2 regions of the Acidovorax sp. GW821-FHT09B03 genome follow, and region 1 is predicted to be linked to the other one. Evidence: riboswitches for the same ligand, from Rfam matches in the RefSeq annotation. Region 1 holds a riboswitch; the other holds the start of a gene.
What was found. A riboswitch is a leader RNA that binds a small molecule or an ion and turns the genes downstream of it on or off. The one in region 1 is predicted to bind S-adenosylhomocysteine.
Positions count from the first base shown of each region.

Region 2: linked by a shared signal. The riboswitch ahead of ahcY (adenosylhomocysteinase) and the one ahead of metH (methionine synthase) in region 1 are both predicted to bind S-adenosylhomocysteine.

Region 1 covers NZ_JBWKPP010000001.1:703,928-711,253, forward strand. Annotated here, with positions in the region: gene urtD (urea ABC transporter ATP-binding protein UrtD) at 1-160, shown strand, start outside; gene urtE (urea ABC transporter ATP-binding subunit UrtE) at 191-880, shown strand; gene fmdA (formamidase) at 940-2,169, shown strand; gene AC07PA_RS03255 (FmdB family zinc ribbon protein) at 2,186-2,551, shown strand; gene AC07PA_RS03260 (aliphatic amidase) at 2,582-3,607, shown strand; gene AC07PA_RS03265 (hypothetical protein) at 3,656-4,402, shown strand; S-adenosyl-L-homocysteine riboswitch at 4,420-4,520, shown strand; gene metH (methionine synthase) at 4,547-7,285, shown strand.
Region 2 covers NZ_JBWKPP010000005.1:58,314-65,639, forward strand. Annotated here, with positions in the region: gene AC07PA_RS11230 (DUF2855 family protein) at 45-1,136, shown strand; S-adenosyl-L-homocysteine riboswitch at 1,174-1,251, shown strand; gene ahcY (adenosylhomocysteinase) at 1,330-2,766, shown strand; gene AC07PA_RS11240 (TlyA family RNA methyltransferase) at 2,879-3,880, shown strand; gene metF (methylenetetrahydrofolate reductase [NAD(P)H]) at 3,877-4,728, shown strand; gene AC07PA_RS11250 (hypothetical protein) at 4,782-5,393, shown strand; gene AC07PA_RS11255 (septal ring lytic transglycosylase RlpA family protein) at 5,473-6,078, shown strand; gene AC07PA_RS11260 (23S rRNA (adenine(2030)-N(6))-methyltransferase RlmJ) at 6,112-6,999, opposite strand; gene AC07PA_RS11265 (serine/threonine protein kinase) at 7,297-7,326, shown strand, end outside.

The DNA.
Region 1 (7,326 bases):
CAAGAACCGCGCGGTGATCGTGATCGAGCACGACATGGAGTTCGTCAAGCGCATCGCGCACAAGGTCACCGTCATGCACCAGGGAAAGATCCTGGCCGAGGGCTCGATGGACAAGGTCCAGAACGACCCCAAGGTGATCGACGTCTACCTCGGCCACTGACCGAGCCACCCCGCACAGGAGCACCACCGTATGTTGGAAGTCAAGGACCTGTTCGTGGCCTATGGCCAGAGCGAAGCACTGCACGGCATCTCCTTCGAGGGCCGGGCCAACGAGACCGTGGCCATCATGGGCCGCAACGGCATGGGCAAGACCACGCTGTTCAAGAGCCTCATGGGGGTGATGCCGGTCAAGAGTGGCAGCATCACCGTGGCCGGCCAGGAGGTGACGCGTGACGAGAGCTTTCGCCGCGTGGCCAAGGGCATTGCCTACGTGCCCCAGGGCCGCATGATCTTTCCCACGCTCACGGTGGAAGAGAACATCCAGACGGGGCTGGAGAACTCGAAGACGCGCGAGATCCCCGATGAGATCTACGCCCTGTTCCCCGTGCTGTGGGACATGCGCCGGCGCAAGGGCGGCAACCTTTCGGGCGGGCAGCAGCAGCAACTGGCGATTGCGCGCGCGCTGGTCACCGACCCCAAGGTGCTGCTGCTCGACGAGCCCACCGAGGGCATCCAGCCTTCCATCATCAAGGACATCGCCCGGGCCCTCAACGAGATCCGCAAGCTGCGCAAGATCACCATCGTGGTCAGCGAGCAGGTGCTCTCGTTCGCCATGGACGTGGCCGACCGCCTGTTCGTTATCGAAGGCGGCCGTCTGGTGCACGAGACCGCGCGCGCCGATACCGACCAGCAGCACATCAAGGCCTACCTCTCGGTCTGAGCCCCTCTTTCTTTTCTCTCTTCGTTCCCCTTCCACAACCATCCAAGGAGCAACACGCCATGGCCGATACCCTGATCAAGGTGGACCTCAAGCAGTCGCCGTACGACAACCCCCAGGTGCACAACCGCTGGCACCCGGACATCCCCATGGCCGTGTGGGTGGAGCCCGGGGCGGAGTTCAAGCTCGAAACCTACGACTGGACCGGCGGCGCCATCAAGAATGACGACAGCGCCGACGACGTGCGCGACGTGGACCTGTCCACTGTGCACTTCCTGTCGGGCCCCGTGGGCGTCAAGGGCGCCGAGCCGGGCGACCTGCTGGTGGTGGACCTGCTCGACATCGGCGCGCGCGACGACAGCCTGTGGGGCTTCAACGGCTTCTTCTCCAAGAAGAACGGCGGCGGCTTCCTGACCGAGCACTACCCGCTGGCGCAAAAGTCCATCTGGGACTTCCACGGCATGTTCACCAACAGCCGCCACATCCCGGGCGTGAACTTCGCGGGCCTGATCCACCCCGGCCTGATCGGCTGCCTGCCCGACCAGAAGATGCTCGATGCCTGGAATGCGCGCGAGGCCGAGCTGATCGCCACCGACCCGGACCGCGTGCCCGGCCTGGCCAACCCGCCCAACGGAATCACCGCCCACATGGGCAAGCTGCAGGGCGAGGCCAAGGCCAAGGCCGCCGCCGAGGGCGCACGCACGGTGCCGCCACGCGAGCACGGTGGCAACTGCGACATCAAGGACCTCTCGCGCGGCTCCAAGGTGTATTTCCCGGTCTACGTCGAAGGCGCGGGGCTCTCGGTGGGTGACCTGCACTTCAGCCAGGGCGACGGCGAGATCACCTTCTGCGGCGCCATCGAAATGGCGGGCTGGGTGCACATGAAGGTCAGCCTGATCAAGGGCGGCATGGCCAAGTACGGCATCAAGAACCCGATCTTCAAGCCCAGCCCTGTCACCCCCAACTACAAGGACTACCTGATCTTCGAGGGCATCTCGGTCGACGAATCGGGCAAGCAGCATTACCTGGATGTCACGGTGGCCTACCGCCAGGCCTGCCTGAACGCCATCGAGTACCTGAAAAAGTTCGGCTACAGCGGCGCGCAGGCCTATTCCATCCTGGGCACGGCCCCGGTGCAGGGCCACATCAGCGGCGTGGTCGACGTGCCCAATGCCTGCGCCACGCTGTGGCTGCCCACCGAGATCTTCGACTTCGACATCAACCCCACGGCCGCCGGCCCGGTGAAGATGCTCGACGGCAGCATCGACATGCCGATCTCGCAAGACAAGTAGCCACGAAGGCCCGCCCATGCCCACCTACGACTACGCCTGCCCCGACTGCGGCAACTTCGATGCGCTGCGCAGCGTGGCCCTGCGCAACGAGCCCTGCGCCTGCCCCGAATGCGGGGCCGCAGCGGCGCGCGTGTTCGCCTACGCCCCCCATCTGGCCTGCGTGAGCCCCGAGCAGCGCCGCGCGCACGACACCAACGAGCGCGCGCAGCACGCCCCGCGCTCGTCCTCGCGCGATGGCGATGCCGGCAGCTACGGCCGGCTGCGCCACCCCTCGGGGTGTGGCTGCTGCAGCGGCGGTGGCAGCAAGCGCGGCGGGACGGTCACGGCACCGAGTGGCGCGAAGACCTTTCCCACAAAAAGGCCCTGGATGATCAGCCACTGACGAATCAACGATTCCCAAGGAGACCACGCCATGATCCACGGCGATATTTCAAGCAGCAAGGACACCGTGGGCGTCGCGGTCGTCAACTACAAGATGCCGCGCCTGCACACCCAGGCCGACGTGCTGGACAACGCGCGCAGGATCGCCGACATGCTGGTGGGCATGAAGACCGGCTTGCCGGGCATGGACCTCGTGGTCTTCCCCGAATACAGCACCCACGGCATCATGTATGACCGCCAGGAGATGATGGATACCGCCACCACCATTCCTGGCCCCGAGACGGAAATCTTCGCGGCTGCCTGCCGCAAGGCCAAGGTCTGGGGCGTGTTCTCGCTCACGGGCGAGCGGCACGAAGAGCATCCGCACAAGATGCCCTACAACACGCTCATCCTGATGAACGACCAGGGCGAGATCGTGCAGAAGTACCGCAAGATCATGCCCTGGACGCCCATCGAGGGCTGGTACCCCGGCGACCAGACCTATGTGAGCGAGGGGCCCAAGGGCCTCAAGATCAGCCTCATCATCTGCGACGACGGCAACTACCCCGAGATCTGGCGCGACTGCGCGATGAAGGGTGCCGAGCTCATCGTGCGCTGCCAGGGCTATATGTATCCGGCCAAGGAACAGCAGATCCTGATGAGCAAGGCCATGGCCTTTGCCAACAACACCTACGTGGCGGTGGCCAATGCGGCGGGGTTCGACGGCGTGTACAGCTACTTCGGCCACTCGGCGCTGATCGGCTTCGACGGCCGCACGCTGGGCGAGTGCGGGGAGGAGGAATACGGCGTGCAGTACGCGGCCCTCTCCACCAGCCTGATCCGCGATTTCCGCAGAAACGGTCAGTCCGAGAACCACCTGTTCAAGCTGCTGCACCGCGGCTACACCGGTGTTCTCAATTCCGGCGAAGGGGACAAGGGCGTGGCCTCCTGCCCCTACGGCTTCTACCAGCGCTGGGTGACCGACCCCGACGGCACGCGCGCCGCCGTGCAGGCGCTCACGCGCAGCACGGTGGGCACGGCCGAGTGCCCCATCGAAGGAATACCGCACGGCGGGTGACGCACGGTTACCAGGGCGCGCCCGGCAGTTGCCGATAATGGGGCGCACATGGTGGCACCCGCATCCCTTCACATCCCCCTGGCCTTGCTGGCCCTGTCGTCGCTTGCCTTTCTGGCCGGTTGCTCCGCCCCGGCACCCACCGCGCGCGGTGAGGTGCGCGGCGCACCCACCACTGCGGGCGAACTGGCCCAGTCGGACGTGAACCGCATGGCCACGCTGGCCATGCGCGACAACCTGGCCAGCCTGTACCTGCTGATGGACAAGCTCTACCGGCGCAACCCGGCCGAGTGGCGCAAAAGCGGCGCGACCAGCCGCGAACAGGCCATGGAGCAGGTGCGCGCCGCCGTGGAACAGCGCCAGCCCTGGGCGCCGCTGCAGGGCCGGCGCGACATCGCGGGCCTGGCCTTTGCTCTGGCCCCCGAATTCGCGGGCGACCGGGTGGCGGCCTTCATTGCCGCCACGGCCGACATGCTGGTCACCGCCCATGGCGGCAAGACCGAGTTCTTCCTGCTCGACTCGCTCGATGCCCAGCACCTGTACAACGCCGCGCGCAACGTCGAGTCGGCCGTGTGGCTGCTGTCCCAGCGGCGCAATGGCGCGGGCCAGCCGCTGCTGTGGGCCGACGAGATCGGTCCCCAGGGGCGCAACCTGAGCTTCGAGCGCGAATTCGGCAAGCTCATCGCCCGCCTGGACCTGGTGGCGGTGGTGGTGACCGAGAAGTACCGCCGCGCGGCCATCAGCTATGTGCAGGGGATCGTGGGGGGCACTTTTCTGCAGTTCCTGCCCGTTCGCTAGGCAGGTAAAATGCCGCTTCCCCCGAGGAGCGTTGCAGCGGACAAGCCTGGCACCCAGATTGCCAGGCAACCATCCGTCAGGCTCGGGGCCGACCACCCCGCAACGACGCTCACCTGTTACCGACCCCACTTGCAGGTGAGCCTGATGTCCGCCCTTCCCATGCCCCCCCTGAAGCTGTCCGGCCTGGAGCCCGTCTCCATTGGCGAGGGCACGCTGTTCGTCAACATCGGCGAGCGCACCAACGTCACCGGCTCCAAGGCCTTTGCCCGCATGATCCTCAACGGGCAGTACGAGGAGGCCCTGGCCGTGGCGCGCCAGCAGGTGGAAAACGGCGCCCAGGTGATCGACATCAACATGGACGAGGCCATGCTCGACAGCAAGGCGGCCATGGTGCGCTTTCTGCAGCTCATCGCCTCCGAGCCCGACATCGCGCGCGTGCCCATCATGGTGGACAGCTCCAAGTGGGAGGTGATCGAGGCCGGCCTGCGCTGCATCCAGGGCAAGGGCATCGTGAACTCCATCTCCATGAAGGAGGGCATCGACAAGTTCAAGCACGAGGCGCGCCTGGTCAAGCGCTATGGCGCGGCCGCCGTGGTCATGGCCTTCGACGAGAAGGGCCAGGCCGACACCTTCGAGCGCAAGATCGAGATCTGCGAGCGCGCCTACCGCGTGCTGGTCGACGAGGTGGACTTCCCGCCCGAGGACATCATCTTCGACCCCAACATCTTCGCGGTGGCCACCGGCATCGAGGAGCACAACAACTACGCGGTCGATTTCATCGAGGCCGTGCGCTGGATCAAGCAGAACCTGCCCGGCGCCAAGGTCTCGGGCGGTGTCTCCAACGTGAGCTTCAGCTTCCGCGGCAACGACCCGGTGCGCGAGGCGATCCACACCGTGTTCCTGTACCACGCGATCCAGGCCGGCATGGACATGGGCATCGTCAACGCCGGCATGGTCGGCGTCTACGACGACCTGGAGCCCACGCTGCGCGAACGCGTCGAGGACGTGGTGCTCAACCGCCGCCCCGATGCGGGCGAGCGTTTGGTCGAGGTGGCCGAGACCGCCAAGAGCGGCGCCAAGGACGAAAGCAAGAAGCTCGAATGGCGCGGCACGCCCGAGGCCCCGCGCACCGTGGGCGAGCGCCTGTCGCATGCGCTGGTGCACGGCATCACCGACTTCATCGTCGAAGACACCGAAGAGGCCTACCAGGCCATCGTCGCCAAGGGCGGGCGGCCGCTGCACGTGATCGAAGGCCCGCTGATGGACGGCATGAACGTCGTGGGCGACCTGTTCGGCGCCGGCAAGATGTTCCTGCCCCAGGTGGTCAAGAGCGCGCGCGTGATGAAGTCCGCCGTGGCCCACCTGATTCCCTACATCGAGGAAGAAAAGCGCCAGGACGAACTGGCCGGGCGCGACGTGCGCAGCAAGGGCAAGATCATCATCGCCACCGTCAAGGGCGACGTGCATGACATCGGCAAGAACATCGTCACCGTCGTGCTCCAGTGCAACAACTTCGAGGTGGTGAACATGGGCGTGATGGTGCCCTGTCACGAGATCCTGGCGCGCGCCAAGGTCGAGGGGGCCGACATCGTGGGCCTGTCGGGCCTGATCACGCCCAGCCTCGAAGAGATGCAGTACGTGGCCGGCGAGATGCAGAAGGACGACCACTTCCGCATCAAGAAGATCCCGCTGCTCATCGGCGGCGCCACCACCAGCCGCGTGCACACCGCCGTGAAGATCGCGCCGCACTACGAAGGCCCTGTCGTCTACGTGCCCGATGCCTCGCGCAGCGTGAGCGTGGCCCAGAGCCTGCTGGGCGACGGCGTGCACAGCTATGTGCAGGAGCTCAACGCCGACTACGATAAGGTGCGCACCCAGCACGCCAACAAGAAGCAGACCCCGCTGTGGTCGCTGGCCAAGGTCCGCGCCAACAAGACGCCGGTGGACTGGGCGGCTTTCCAACCCACCGTGCCGCGCGCGCTGGGCCGCCGGGTGTTCAAGAACTTCGACCTGGCCGAGCTGGCGCGCTACATCGACTGGGGCCCGTTCTTCCAGACCTGGGACTTGGCCGGCCCGTACCCCGCGATCCTGACCGACGAGGTGGTGGGCGTGGAAGCCACGCGCGTGTTCGCCGATGCGCAGGCCATGCTGAAAAAGATCATCGAGGGCCGCTGGCTCACCGCCAGCGGCGTGATGGGCCTGTACCCGGCCAACAGCGTGAACGACGACGACATCGAGTTCTACACCGACGAAACCCGCACCGAGGTCGCCATGACCTGGTACGGCATGCGCCAGCAGACCGAAAAGCACGTCATCGACGGCGTGACCCGCCCCAGCCGCTGCCTGGCCGACTTCGTCGCACCCAAGGACAGCGGCATCGCCGACTACGCCGGCCTGTTCGCCGTGACGGCGGGCCTCGGTATCGAGAAGAAGGAAAAGGCCTTCATCGACGCGCTCGACGACTACTCGGCCATCATGTTCAAGAGCCTGGCCGACCGCCTGGCCGAGGCCTTTGCCGAGTGCCTGCACCAGCGCGTGCGCACCGACCTGTGGGGCTATGCCGCAGGCGAGCAGCTGACCAACGACGAGATGATCGGCGAGAAGTACGCCGGCATCCGCCCGGCGCCCGGCTACCCCGCCTGCCCCGACCACAGCGCCAAGAGCGAGCTGTTCCGCGTGCTGCAGTGCGAGGAGGTCGGGATGACCCTGACCGAGAGCCTGGCCATGATGCCGGCCGCCAGCGTGAGCGGCTTCTACCTGGGCCACCCTGAGAGCACGTACTTCAGCGTCGGCAAGATCGGCGAGGACCAGCTGCACGACATGGCCCAGCGCCGGGGGATGGACGAGGCCGTGCTGGCGCGGTTGCTGGCGCCTAACTTGTAGCGGGTTCTTGCCAGCCCCAGAAAGACGAAAGCCCCGCATGC
Region 2 (7,326 bases), on a different contig from region 1:
ACAGTGACCAGAGCGCCTTTTCACACCCGTACCGGAGACACACCATGACCATGCAGACCCGCCTGTTGACCGACAAGAACGCATTGAATCACACACGCACTGTGCAGTCGCCCCTGGCACCGCTGCAGCCCGGCGAGGCCCTGCTGCGCGTGGACCGCGTGGCCGTGACCACCAACAACATCACCTACGCGGCCTTCGGCGATGCCATGAAGTACTGGGATTTTTTCCCCACCGGCGAAGCGGGCTGGGGCCACATGCCGGTCTGGGGCTTTGCCGAGGTCGTGGCCTCCGATGTCGAGGGCGTGGCCGTGGGCGAGCGCTTCTACGGCTACTGGCCGATTGCCAGCCACTTGCGCATGCAGCCTGTGCGCGTGACGGCGCGGGGCTTCTACGACGGCGCGGAGCACCGCCAGGGCCTCACCTCGGCCTACAACCAGTACACGCGCACCAGCGCCGACCCGGCCTACCGCGTAGCCGACGAGAACTGGCAGATGCTGGTGCGCCCGCTGTTCATCACCTCGTTCATGCTGGCGGACTTCCTCTCGGACAACGCATTTTTCGGTGCGAAGCGCCTGGTGTTCTCCAGCGCATCGAGCAAGACGGCCTTCGGCACCGCGTTCTGCCTGCAGGGGCAGGAGGGCATCGAGCGGGTGGCGCTCACCTCGCCACGCAACAGCGCCTTCGTGCAAGGCCTGGGCTGCTACGAGCGCACGGTGGCCTATGGCGAGCTGGAGGCGCTGGAGACGAGCGTGCCCACGCTGTACGTGGACTTTTCGGGCGACGAGGGCCTGCGCGCGCGGGTACACCACCACCTGGGCGCTGCCCTGGTCTACGACTGCTATGCGGGTTCGGCGCAGAACACGCAGTTCCTGCGCGATACCGCCTTGCCCGGGCCGGCCCCGGCGTTCTACTTCGCGCCGGTGCAGATCCGAAAGCGCAATGCCGACTGGGGGCCGGAGGTGGTGAACCAGAAATTCAACGCCGCGCAGCGCGCCTTCATCGAGCGCATCAGCGACGCCCGCCAGCCCTGGATGCGGGTGCAGGAGCACGCGGGCTTTGCCGCTGCGCAGGCGCTGGTGGAGGACCTGCATGCCGGACGCATCGATCCGCAGCTGGGACATGTCGTCACGCTGTAGACGTGGCATGCCGCGTGCTTTTACTTATAATGCGCGCATCCGAGGAGCGTTGCAGCGTCCCCAGCACTGGCGGGGCGTGAGGCTCGGAGTCATCTAGCAACGACGCTCATCCACTTCTCGTGTGGTGAGTGAGCCTTCCGTCTCATCCCCGCGCTGAACGTGGTCTTTCAAACATGCTTTGGAGCACACCACCATGAACGCACGCGTCAACGCCCCGGTCGTCAACACCGACTGCATCATTGCCGACATCGGCCTGGCCGCCTGGGGCCGCAAGGAAATCCGCATCGCCGAAACGGAGATGCCCGGCCTGATGGCCATCCGCGAGGAATTCGCCGCCCAGAAGGCCTTGAAGGGCGCCCGCATCACCGGCAGCCTGCACATGACCATCCAGACCGCCGTGCTGATCGAAACGCTGCAGGCCCTGGGTGCCGACGTGCGCTGGGCTTCGTGCAACATCTTCTCCACGCAGGACCATGCCGCCGCGGCCATCGCCGCCACCGGCACGCCGGTGTTCGCCATCAAGGGTGAAACCCTGGCCGAGTACTGGGACTACACCCACCGCATCTTCGACTTCGGCCCTGCCGGCAGCGAAGGTGAAGGCCCCAACCTGATCCTGGACGACGGTGGCGATGCCACGCTGCTGATGCACCTGGGCCAGCGCGCCGAGAAGGACGCCTCGCTGCTGGACAATCCCACCAGCGAAGAAGAAACCTGCCTGTACGCATCGATCAAGGCCAAGCTGGCCGTGGACCCGACCTGGTACACCCGCAAGAGCGCCCAGATCATCGGCGTGACCGAAGAAACCACGACCGGCGTGCACCGCCTCAAGGAAATGTCCGCCAAGGGCACGCTGCTGTTCCGCGCGATCAACGTCAACGACTCGGTGACCAAGAGCAAGTTCGACAACCTGTACGGCTGCCGTGAATCGCTGGTGGACGGCATCAAGCGCGCCACCGACGTGATGATCGCCGGCAAGGTGGCCTGCGTGGCCGGCTACGGCGACGTGGGCAAGGGCAGTGCCCAGGCCCTGCGCGCGCTGTCGGCCCAGGTCTGGGTGACCGAGATCGACCCCATCAACGCCCTGCAGGCCGCGATGGAAGGCTACAAGGTCGTGACCATGGAGTACGCTGCCGACAAGGCCGACATCTTCGTGACCACCACCGGCAACAAGGACGTGATCACCCACGAGCACATGAAGGCCATGAAGGACCAGGCCATCGTCTGCAACATCGGCCACTTCGACAACGAGATCCAGGTCGCCACGCTCGAACAGTACGAGTGGGAAGAGATCAAGCCCCAGGTGGACCATGTGATCTTCCCGGACGGCAAGCGCATCATCCTGCTGGCCAAGGGCCGCCTGGTGAACCTGGGCTGCGGCACGGGCCACCCGAGCTTTGTGATGTCCAGCTCGTTCGCCAACCAGACCATCGCCCAGATCGAGCTGTTCATGCACAAGGACCGCTACGAGAACGGCCAGGTCTATGTGCTGCCCAAGCACCTCGACGAAAAGGTCGCACGCCTGCACCTGAAGAAGGTCGGCGCCATGCTGACCGAACTCTCCGACGAACAGGCCGCCTACATCGGCGTGTCCAAGCAAGGCCCTTACAAGCCCGACACCTACCGCTACTGATCAGCGGTCGCCGCCGGCCGCTCTTTCCCAGGGGGAAGGGCGCCGGTGGCGCAGAACACCTTGGTGCCCTTGGGGCCATGAAATCCATTGCCTCCCGGCGAGAGAGTGACGCATGCGTGCAGATGTTTTTTTGGTGGAATTCGGCCATGCGGCCACGCGCTCGCAGGCGCAGCGGCTGATCGCGGCCGGGGTGGAGTGGCGCCTGTCGCCGCTCGCACCCTGGCAGAAGGTGGCCAAGAACGGTGACGACATTCCGTCGGTGGCCGAGCTGCGGCTGCTCGATGACTCCGAGGCGAAGTACCTCTCGCGCGGCGGCCTCAAGCTTGAGGGCGCGCTCGCCGCCACCAAGCTGTCCGTTAAGGGGCTGCGCTGCCTGGACGTGGGCCAGAGCACCGGGGGCTTCACCGACTGCCTGCTGCAGCAGGGCGCTGCCCAGGTGATCGGCGTGGACGTGGGGCAAGGCCAGTTGCATGAGCGGCTGCGCAACGACCCGCGTGTGGTGGGCGTGGAAGGGCTCAATGCCCGCGCCATGACAGCCGATTCGCTGCAGGAAGCCTGCGAGGAGGCCCTGTCCGAGCATGTGGAAACAGATATCGACGACAACGACACCCAGCCCGTGGCCCCCTATGCCTGGATGCGCAATGGCGGTGAAGTGGACGACGGGTACGACGACAGCGACGATGCCAAGGAACAGGACGTGGAGGCCTTCAAGGCCGAGCGCGTCGCCAAGGCGCGCGCGCGGGCTGAAGGCATCGTGCGCACGGTGCGCCGCCGCAGGGCGGGGCGGGAGCAGGTGGACATCACGCCCACCTTCGATCTGGTCACCGGTGACCTGTCGTTCATCTCGCTCACCCTCGTGCTGCCCGCGCTGGTGCCACTGTTGGCGCCGGGTGGGCAGTTGCTGATGCTGGTCAAGCCGCAGTTCGAGCTGCAACCCGGCCAGGTCGGCAAGGGCGGCATCGTGCGCGACGAATCCCTGTATGCGGTGGTCGAGCAGCGCATCCGCGACTGCTGCGCCGGCCTGGGCCTCGCGGTACAGGCCTGGCTGGAAAGCCCCATCGGCGGTGGCGACGGCAACCGTGAATTCTTTGTTTTTGCGAGGAGGGCCGCATGAACGCAGCCAAGGCACAGGCCACTGGCTTTCCGGTGAGCCTCGAATTCTTTCCGCCCAAGACACCTGCGGGCGCCGACAAGCTGCGCGCCGAGCGCCAGCAGCTGTATGTGCTGAGCCCAGAGTTCTGCTCCGTCACCTACGGTGCCGGCGGCTCCACGCAGGAGGGCACTTTCGGCACCGTGCGCGAGATCCTGGCCGAGAGCGTGCCAGCGGCCTCGCACTTCTCTTGCATCGGCGCCACACGCGCATCGGTGCGCGAGCAGCTGGACCAGCTCAAGGCCATGGGCGTCAAGCGCCTGGTGGCCTTGCGTGGTGACCTGCCCAGCGGCTATGGCGCGGGCGGCGAGTTCCAGTACGCCAGCGACCTGGTGGCCTTCATCCGGGCCGAGACCGGGCGCGACTTCCATATCGAAGTGGCCGCCTACCCCGAGGTGCATCCCCAGGCCCGCTCACCCGAAGCCGACCTCAAGGCCTACCTGGCCAAGGTGCAGGCAGGCGCCGACGCGGCCATCACCCAGTACTTCTACAACGCGGATGCCTATTTCCGCTTCGTGGACGACGTGCAGGCCCTGGGCGCCAGCATCCCTGTGGTGCCGGGCATCATGCCGATCACCAGCTCTACCCAGCTCTTGCGCTTCTCGGATGCCTGCGGCGCCGAAATCCCGCGCTGGATCCGCCTGCGCCTGCAGGCTTTCGGGGACGATATGGCGAGCATCAAAGCCTTCGGCCTCGACGTGGTGACGGATCTGTGCGACCGGCTGCGCAGTGCAGGCGTGCCTGCATTGCACTTCTACACCATGAACCAAAGCGCCGCCACCCTCGAAATTTGCCGCCGCCTGGTGTTGTGAGCGGCGTCCAACGGTAATATTCACACCCTTTGTTTCATTTTTTCTGGTGCGCCATGAAGGTTGTATTTGCCGTGATGCTGGCCCTGCTGGGGGCCTTGGGTGCATCGAGCGTGGGGGCGCAGACGCGCTACCACTGCCGCGATGCCAATGGGAATGACTATTCCCTGTCGCGTCCGTGCCCGAGTGGAAGCACCACGCGAACTGTGGAAGCGGGCCCTGCCCAGCCAACCTATTCCTACAGCCAACCCTCCCGCTCCACCGTGGTGCGCACGGCGCCCGATGTGCCGGACCACTACAGCTACATGAGCGGGCGCTGCCGCTCGCTGGACGAAAACATCCGCAATGCCTACTCGCGCAAGATCGCACCGGATGTGGTGCAGGGCATGCGCAATGAATACCGCCGCGACTGTGCACAGGAAGAGCGTGATGCGTCCGATCGCTTCTACCAGGAGCGGCGCGACGGGGACAGGCAGCGCCGCGATGAGGAAAAATCTGCCCAGATGGCGGCCCAGTCGGCCCGTGAGATGGATGCCCGCCAGGCCCAGCAGTGCGCTGAGTCGCAGCGTATCCTGAACAACAAGAAAGCCCGTACCGACCTCACCGAAGGGGAGCGGGCCGACCTCAAGCGCTTTGAAGAGGCGTTTCTTGCGCGCTGCAAGCGCTGATCTTTCGCGAGCAATTGCCTGCGCGCTGGTGGCCTGCTGCCTGCTGTGGTGGCCAGCGGCATGGGGCGAGGAAGCGGGTGTGCGTCTGGATGGCGCCACGGGCAGCGACCTCAGGGTGCCGCCGGACCCCGCCGAGACCCTGCCATTGCGCCCCGGGGCCGTGGGGGTGCAGGGATTGACCCGCCCCAGCCTGTCGGCGGATGTGGCGGACATGGATGAAGATGAGGACGACGACGCCCTCGGTGCGGACGAGGGCCCCCTGGAAACGGGCCTGGCCTCCTGGTATGGCCAGCGCTTCCACCGGCGGCGCACGGCCAGCGGCGAGTTGTTCGACATGAATGCGATGACGGCGGCGCACCGCACGCTGGCCTTTGGCACCCGCATCTGCGTGCGGGACCGGGAAACGGGCAAGGGCGTGGTGGTGCGGGTCAACGACCGGGGCCCGCACGTGGCCAACCGCATCGTCGACCTGAGCCGTGGTGCGGCCTTGGCCCTGGGGGTGCAAGGGGGGCTCAAGCCCGTGGATGTGTTCCCTGTGGGTGGCGATGCCGTCACCTGCCCACCCGCTCCCCTCGATAACCTTCCGCAGCGCTTTGCCCTGCCTGCGGCCCGCGAAACGCAGGCGCCAGCGGCCAACGCGCGCCGCAGCCGTGCGGCTGCGCCGCGCCTGCTGCGTTCCCCCTGAGCGTTGCGAGCGCCGCCGTGGCAGCCGTCCTGCTTATCCGCCGGACTCCAGGGTGTGCGTCGCGTTCCGGTCCTGCGCCAGCAGCTCCGCCATCTGCGGCAGGGCGTCCTTGAGCGCCGCCTTGAGCGTGAAGGGTGGGTTGATCAGGAACATGCCGCTGGCCGGCAGGCCGGGGCGCTTGGTGTCGCCGCTCGCGGTTTCGGTCATCTTGCTGGACTTGACGGTCAGCGTGGCATGCAGCCAGCTTTTCCCCGCCTTGGTGGCCAGGGTCTTCAGGCGGCGCGGCAGGTCATGGGCTTCGGGGCGCGGGATGATCGGGTACCAGAAGGCATAGGTGCCGGTGGCAAAGCGCTTGAGCGAATCCGCCGCCATGTCGAGCACCTTGCCGTAGTCATTTTTCATCTCGTAGCTGGGGTCGCACAGCACCAGCGCGCGCCGGGCCGGCGGAGGCAGGAATTTCTTGATGCCCTCGAACCCGTCCTCGTGCAGCACCGCCACCTGTCGCCCGGCTTCGAGCTGGGCCACGTTGCCGGCGAGTGCGCGCAGGTCGGTGGGGTGCAGCTCGAACAGCTTGAGCTTGTCATGGTCGCGCAGCAGGCGCTGGATGATGAAGGGCGAGCCCGGGTAGACGCGTGTGGCCGCCCCCTGGTTGAAGGCGCGCACCATGTCCACATAGGCCTGCAAGGCGGGTTTGAGCGCGGGTGCCCCGGGTGCGACCAGCCGGGCGATGCCGTCGGCGGACTCGGCGCTGGTATTGGCATAGTCGCCGTCCAGCCGGTACAGGCCTGCGCCTGCATGGGTGTCCAGCACGGTCAGGGCCGCGTCTTTCTCGGTAAGGTGCTGCAAGGTGGCAATCAGCACCGTGTGCTTGAGCACGTCGGCGTGGTTGCCTGCATGGAAGGCGTGGCGGTAACTGAACATGCCCCAATGGTAACGATTGTCAGCGCCTGGACCGATATTTCGGCGCTGGCCGCCGGATCAGATGGCCCCACTCCCGTCAATTGGGTCTTTCAGGCGCCACAGGTGGCATGGACAATGCAGTACAGGGCAGAATTGCGTGCTGGGAGGTTCCTGCGTGACGTTTTTGGCAGATATGTGGCTTTTTGTTTCAATGCCACCGGCTGTCATGCATCATGATCGCAGGTGCCGCGGGACGGCCCCTCTCAGCGGTTTCCTGCCCCCCGTCCCGGCGGCCTGTCCGCCCAGCCTTTTCGCACAATGACCGAAACCTCTGTTCCTGCTCCTGCC